Regions from separate parts of the Blastococcus sp. SYSU DS0552 genome, predicted to be linked through region 2. Evidence: riboswitches for the same ligand, from Rfam matches in the RefSeq annotation. Region 2 holds a riboswitch; the other holds the start of a gene.
The links. A riboswitch is a leader RNA that binds a small molecule or an ion and turns the genes downstream of it on or off. The one in region 2 is predicted to bind S-adenosylmethionine.

Region 1: linked by a shared signal. The riboswitch ahead of thrC (threonine synthase) and the one ahead of ACI8AG_RS13970 (bifunctional o-acetylhomoserine/o-acetylserine sulfhydrylase) in region 2 are both predicted to bind S-adenosylmethionine.

Annotation. Positions count from the first base shown of each region.
Region 1 is NZ_JBJHAB010000002.1:176,585-179,950, reverse strand. Features, by position in the region: gene thrC (threonine synthase) at 12-1,313, opposite strand; SAM riboswitch class I at 1,326-1,454, opposite strand; gene ACI8AG_RS03030 (HAD family hydrolase) at 1,513-2,334, shown strand; gene ACI8AG_RS03025 (hypothetical protein) at 2,339-2,515, opposite strand; gene ACI8AG_RS03020 (ABC transporter permease) at 2,556-3,366, opposite strand, start outside.
Region 2 is NZ_JBJHAB010000013.1:2,731-6,096, reverse strand. Features, by position in the region: gene metX (homoserine O-acetyltransferase MetX) at 1-460, opposite strand, end outside; gene ACI8AG_RS13970 (bifunctional o-acetylhomoserine/o-acetylserine sulfhydrylase) at 463-1,755, opposite strand; SAM riboswitch class IV at 1,798-1,913, opposite strand; gene ACI8AG_RS13965 (hypothetical protein) at 2,001-2,525, opposite strand; gene ACI8AG_RS13960 (mechanosensitive ion channel family protein) at 2,522-3,366, opposite strand, start outside.

The DNA of each region.
Region 1 (3,366 bases), on a different contig from region 2:
GGACGGACCGCTCAGCCGATGAGACCGGCCGCCCGCACCGACTTCAGCGACGGCTCGACCCGGTGCGTGGGACCGACGACCGGCTCCAGCGGGTCGAGGGTCTTCAGGCCCTCCCCGGTGTTGAGGACGACGGTCTCCTTGGCCGGGTCCAGCTGGCCGCCCTCCACCAGCTTGCGCAGGACGGCGACGGTCACCCCGCCCGCGGTCTCGGCGAAGACGCCGGTCGTACGGGCGAGGTCGCGGATGCCCTGGACGATCTCGTCGTCCCCGACCCGGGCCACCGAGCCGCCGGTGCGGCGGATCGCGTCGAGCGCGTAGGGGCCGTCGGCCGGGTTGCCGATGTTCAGCGACTTGGCGATGCCGGTGGGCTTCACCGGCTTGACGACGTCCCACCCGTTGTCGAAGGCGGTGGCGATCGGGTCGCAGCCGGCCGACTGCGCACCGAAGATCGTCCACTCGGTCGCCTCGACGATGCCCGCGGCGGTGAGCTCGCGGAAGGCCTTGTCCACCTTGGTGAGCAGCGACCCCGACGCCATGGGGATGACGACCTGGGCCGGGATCCGCCAGCCGAGCTGCTCGGCGATCTCGTAGCCCATCGTCTTGGAGCCCTCGGCGTAGTAGGGCCGCACGTTCTGGTTGACGAAGGCGGTGTCTTCGAACTCGTCGGTCTCGGCGAGCTCGCTGGTCAGCCGGTTGACGTCGTCGTAGGAGCCGTCGACGGCGACCAGGGTCTGGCCGTAGACGGCGGACTGGACGACCTTGCCGGGCTCCAGGTCGCTCGGGATGAAGACGAACGACGGCAGGCCGACGCGGGCGGCGTGCGCGGCGACCGAGTTGGCCAGGTTGCCGGTGGAGGCGGCGGCGATCTTCGTGTACCCGAGCCCCTTGGCGGCGGTCGCGGCGAGGCTGACCACGCGGTCCTTGAAGGAGTGGGTGGGGTTGGCCGAGTCGTCCTTCACCCACAGCCCGCCGGTGAGGCCGAGCTCGGCGGCGAGCCGGTCGGCGCGGACCAGCGGGGTCATGCCCGGGTCCAGCGAGACGCGGTCGGCCGGGTGCTGACCCACCGGCAGGAGGGCCACGTAGCGCCAGATGTTCTGCGGCCCGGCCTCGATCTGCTCGCGGGTGACCGCCTTCATCAGCTCGGGGTCGTAGTCGACCTCCAGGGGGCCGAAGCACTCGGCGCAGGCGTGCTCGGCGATGAGCCCGAACGTGGCGCCGCAGTTGCGGCAGACGAGCCCGCGGGCGGGACACGGGGGCACGGGGCCACCGGCGCTGGAGTCGGCCTGGACGGATCCGGGAGCGGTGAGGGTCATGCGACGACTACCTCCTCATCTTCCCCGCAGCGGGCCGTCGAGCCGCGCGGGACGGAATTGGCACCTCCCGCTGCACGTGCGCGCAGGCGGCGGTTGCCGGGGCTTCGTCGGGCCGTGTCCCTCTGCCCCTCTGGATGAGTGAACGGCGTGAACTGTACCCAGTGGCGAGCCGGGCCCAGCGGCCGGACAGGATGGCCTGGTGACCGCGCGCGTCGTCTACACGGACCTCGACGGCACGATGGTGGGGCCGCGGGGCTCCTTCTGGCACACGGCCGGGCGGGAGCTGACCGACGGGCCGGCCGCCGCACTGCTCGACCTGCACCGCGCCGGAGTGGCGTTGGTGCTGGTCAGCGGCCGGACGTACGAGCAGGTGGTGGAGGCCGCGCGGATCTTCGCCGCCGACGGCGCCATCGCCGAACTGGGCGCCACGATCGGCTGGGGATCCGGGCGGACCACCCACCGCCTGCGCGGCGCCCTGCCCGAGGAGTACGGCGACCGCACGCCGATGGAGGTGATGGCCGAGCTCGGCGTCGTTGAGGAGCTGATCGCCGCGCACCCGGGGCGGCTGGAGTGGCACGCCCCGTGGCACGCCACGCACGCCACCGATGCGCTGCTGCGCGGCCGGGTCGACGCCCTCGCCGTCGACGCCTGGCTGGCCGAGCGCGGCGTGGGCTGGCTGACGCTCAAGGACAACGGCGCGATCCCGGCGGCCTCCTGGATGGGCCTGGACGACGACGCCGCGCCGCCGCGGGTCTACCACCTGATGCCGCGCGGCATCTCCAAGGGCGCGGCGATCGCCTGGGACCTGGAGCGGCGCGGCCTCACCCCCGACGATGCCGTCGCGATCGGGGACAGCGTCAGCGACCTCGACATGGCGCCCGCGGTGCGCCGGCTGTGGATCACCGCGAACGGGGGCGCCGCCGACGGGATGGCCGAGCTGCTGTCCGCCGTCCCCAACGTGACGGTCACCGACGCCCCCATGGGCGAGGGCTGGGCCCAGGCGGTACGCGCGTCCCTGTGAGCGCTCAGCTGCTCCCGCCGGTGCCCGCACGGGACCGTCTGGCGACCAGCACACCGACGAGGACGGCCACCAGCACGATGACCACCAGCTCGACGGAGCCGATCGCGCCGAGCAAGGGCAACAGCAGGAGCAGGACGACGAAGCAGACGACCCCGGCCACGAGACCCCGGAGTCCGCTCATGCAGGACAAGCTACGTCGGCGACGGCCTCGCGGACAGGGGTCAGCTGGTGACGTCGCGGCGGGCGAAGTGGCGGAAGCCGAGCGCCGTGAAGACGGCGATGTAGACCAGCGACTGGATCACGCCGCGGAACAGGTCGCCGTCGTCGACCGGCGTCTGCAGCAGGTCGGTCCAGGCGAACTCCTCCGCCGTCGGGAACCAGTCGCGGATCGACCCGAGCTGCTCCACCTGGTCGAGGATGGCGAAGACGAACATGGTGAACACCGCGCCACCGACCGCCGCCAGCGGTGCGTCGGTGATGGTGGAGAACCAGAACGCCAGCGCGCCGACGACGAGCAGGTGGATGGCCAGGTAGCCGAGCATCCCGGCCAGCCGCAGCATGCCCTCGCCCTGGTCGATCCCCACCCCGACCGGCGTCCGGATGTCGTCGAAGCCGAACGCGATCCCACCGGCGACCACAGCGACCGCGGCGAGCGTGACCAGCGCCGCCACCGACTGCACGAGGGCGGCCAGCCACTTCTGCCGCAGCAGCCGCATCCGCGGGACCGGCGTGGCCAGGGCGTACCGCAGCGAGCCCCACTGCGCCTCGACGGCCACGGTGTCGCCGAAGAAGAGCGCGTAGACCACCACGAGGAAGAAGCTGGTCGTCGCGAACAGCACGAACAGGGTGAAGTTCAGCCCGCTCGCCGTCGCGACGTCGACCAGGTTGATCCGGTTGTTCTCCGCCGCCTCCTCGCTGGCGCCCAGCTGGAGGGCGGCGATGAGCACCAGCGGGAGCGCCACCATGAGCGCGAACACGCCGATCGTGCGGCGGCGCTTGAACTGCCGGCGCAGCTCCACCGACAGCCGGAGC
Region 2 (3,366 bases):
AGCCGCCGGCGACGCACGCCCAGCGACGCACGCCGAGCGCGTCGGCCAGCGCCACTTCGGCGCGCACCTGGTCGCCGACGGTCACCCCGGGGAAGCGTGCCCCCCACGGAGCGCCGTCGGGGGCGGCCGACGACGGCCCCGTCGTCCCCTGGGAGCCACCGAGCACGTTGGCGCAGACGACGAAGAACCGCTCGGTGTCCAGGGCGGCACCCGGGCCGACCACGCCGCTCCACCAGCCGGGGGTCGGGTGGCCGGGCCCGGCCGGCCCGACGACGTGGCTGTCACCGGTGAGTGCGTGCTCGATCAGCACCGCGTTCCCGCCGTCGGGCGCGAGCGTGCCCCAGCACTCGTAGGCGATGCGCACGCCGGGCAGGCTCCCGCCGCGCTCCAGCTCGAACGGGCCGGGCAGGTCGAGGAACCGGCGGTCGCCCGCCGGGTCGCCCTCGACCCACCCGCCCACCGTCAGGCCGACTTGGCGGCGCGGAACCCGGCCTCCAGGTCGGCGAGGATGTCCTCGATGCCCTCCAGGCCGACGGCGAGGCGCACCAGACCCGGCGTGACGCCGGTGGTCAGCTGCTCCTCGGGCGTGAGCTGGGAGTGCGTCGTGGAGGCGGGGTGGATGACCAGGCTGCGCACGTCGCCGATGTTGGCGACGTGGCTGTGCAGCTCCAGCGCCTCCACGAACCGCTTGCCGGCCTCGACGCCGCCGTGCAGCTCGAAGGTGAGGACGGCGCCGGCCCCCTTCGGCGCGTACTTCTGCTGCGCCGCGTGCCACGGCGAGGACGCCAGCCCCGGGTAGTTCACCCGCTCGACGGCGTCGTGGCCCTCGAGGAACTCGGCCACCCGCTGCGCGTTGGCGACGTGCCGCTCCATGCGCAGCGACAGGGTCTCGATGCCCTGCACCACGAGGAAGGCGTTGAACGGCGAGACCGCCGGCCCCAGGTCGCGCAGCAGCTGCACCCGGGCCTTGAGCGCGAACGCCGGCGCGCCGAGGCCGGCGTAGACGACCCCGTGGTACGTCGGGTCGGGGGTGGTGAACATCGGGTGCCGGCCGCCGGTCCAGTCGAACGTGCCGCCGTCGACGATGAGCCCGGCGATGACGGTCCCGTGGCCGCCGAGGTACTTGGTGGCCGAGTGGACGACGACGTCGGCGCCGAACTCCAGCGGGCGGATCAGGTACGGCGTCGCGATGGTGTTGTCGACGATCAGCGGGACGCCGTTGCGGTGGGCGACACCGGCGACGGTCTCGATGTCGAGGATGTCGCCCTTCGGGTTGCCGATCGACTCGGCGAAGAACGCCCGGGTGTTCTCCTGGACGAGGGACTGCCAGTTCTCCGGGTCGTCGGGGTCCTCGACGAAGGACACGGTGATGCCCATCTTCGGCAGCGAGTGGTGCAGCAGGTTGTAGGTGCCGCCGTAGAGCGAGGCGGACGCCACGATGTGGTCGCCGGCCTCGGCGAGGTTGAGGATCGCCAGGGTCTCCGCGGCCTGCCCGGAGGCGACGGCGAGCGCGGCGACGCCGCCCTCCAGCGACGCGACGCGCTGCTCCAGCGCGTCCTGCGTCGGGTTCATGATCCGCGTGTAGATGTTGCCCATCTCGGCCAGCGCGAACAGGTCCGCGGCGTGCTGGGTGTCGCGGAACTGGTAGGCCGTCGTCGCGTAGATGGGCAGTGCCCGGGCACCGGTGGCCGGGTCCGGGCTCGTGCCGGCGTGGATCTGCCGGGTCTCGAAGCTCCAGCTCTGCGGGTCGGTCATGCGCCGTCTCCTCTCGCTCGCGGAGACCCGCGGCGCACGGGAGCTCCGTCCTTGCCGGGGGGCGGGCGCCTCCCGGCCGGCTCTTCCCCTGGAGCACCTCAGACGGAGTAGAGGTTGCCGGGCAGCCAGCCAGGTGCTTCGCGCTGCCTCTCAGGAGCCGAGGTGATCCTAGGACGCGCCGCAGGGGAGTGCGCGCCGCCCCCGTGGCGGGACGGATGTCCCACGTGAAACACCGGCCCCGTCGGTCACCCGGTCGGGGAGCCGGGGTCGGTCTCGTCGCCGGTGCCCCCCGTGTCGGCGGTCGGCTCCGGTCCGGTGGTCTCCGGAGCCGTCGTGGTCGGCTCGGTGGTCGGGGACGGCGAGCCGGTCGTCGGGGTGCTGGGCGGGGACGTCGTCGTCGGGGCCGGCTCCGTCTCCTCGGTGGTCGTCGGCTCCGTCTCCTCGGTGGTGGCCGGCTCGGTCTCCTCGGCCTGCTCGGTCTGCTCGGTGACCTGGCCCCGGGTGTCCGGCTCGCCGGGGGCCGGCGGCTTGACGTTGAGGTACAGCGCGAAGACGGAGACGAACAGCACGGCGAGCACGACCGTGGAGGTGCGCGCCCGGCCCAGGTGCTTGGGCACGGCCGACCACCAGCGGTGGCGCGGCGCCGCGGTCGTGCCGGTGGGCGCCCCGGCATCGGCGGCCGCGGCGGCGGGCGCCGTGCTGACGACGGGCTCGTCGGAGGCCCGGGCGGTGCCGTCGGTCGGGTCGCGACGCTCGTCGGGGGCGGTCACGAAACCTCCTCCTGGACGGCGGTCGCGCCGTCCCGCGCCGCGACCGAGGTGGTGGGCTGCGGCACCTGCATGCCCTGGCTGCGGAAGGCCTGGACGATGCGCGCCCGCAGGTCGCGGCCGACCTCGAACTGCTTGCCGGGGAGCGTGCGGGCGACCACCCGCACGTTCACCTCGTCCAGGCCGAGGGTCTCCACCCCCATGACCGTGGGCGGGTCGAGCAGCAGCGGCCGCATCGCCGGGTCCCGGAACGCCTCCCGGCCCACCTCCCGCAGGATCTCGTTGGCCCGGTTCACGTCCACCGTGGTCGGCACCGGCACGTCGACGACGGCGCGCGCCCAGTCGCGGGACAGGTTCACGACCTTGACGATCTGGCCGTTGGGCACGGTCACGACCTCGCCGTTGGGCGAGCGCACCCGCGTGACGCGCAGGGTGACGTCCTCGACGGTGCCGTTCGCCGGGTCGCCACCGCCCACGACCTGGATGGAGACGACGTCGCCGAACCCGTACTGGCGCTCGGTGATGATGAAGAAGCCGGCCAGCACGTCACCGACGATGCGCTGGGCGCCGAAGCCCAGGCCCACGCCGAGCACCGTGGCGGGCGCGACCAGGCCGGTCACCGGGATGCCGAGCCGGTCGAGGATGAAGAAGACCGAGATCGAGTAGATGAGCACGACCGCCGCCCAGGTGAGCACCTGGGTCAGCGAGTGGCGGTGCTTGGCCGCCTCCGACCGGACCAGCGCGTCCCCGCCGGTGGAGTTCCGGTCGATCCGGTCGGTGATCTTGTCGCCCACCCAGCCGACGAAGCGGGCGAGCAGGACCGAGCCGAGGACGATCAGCACCA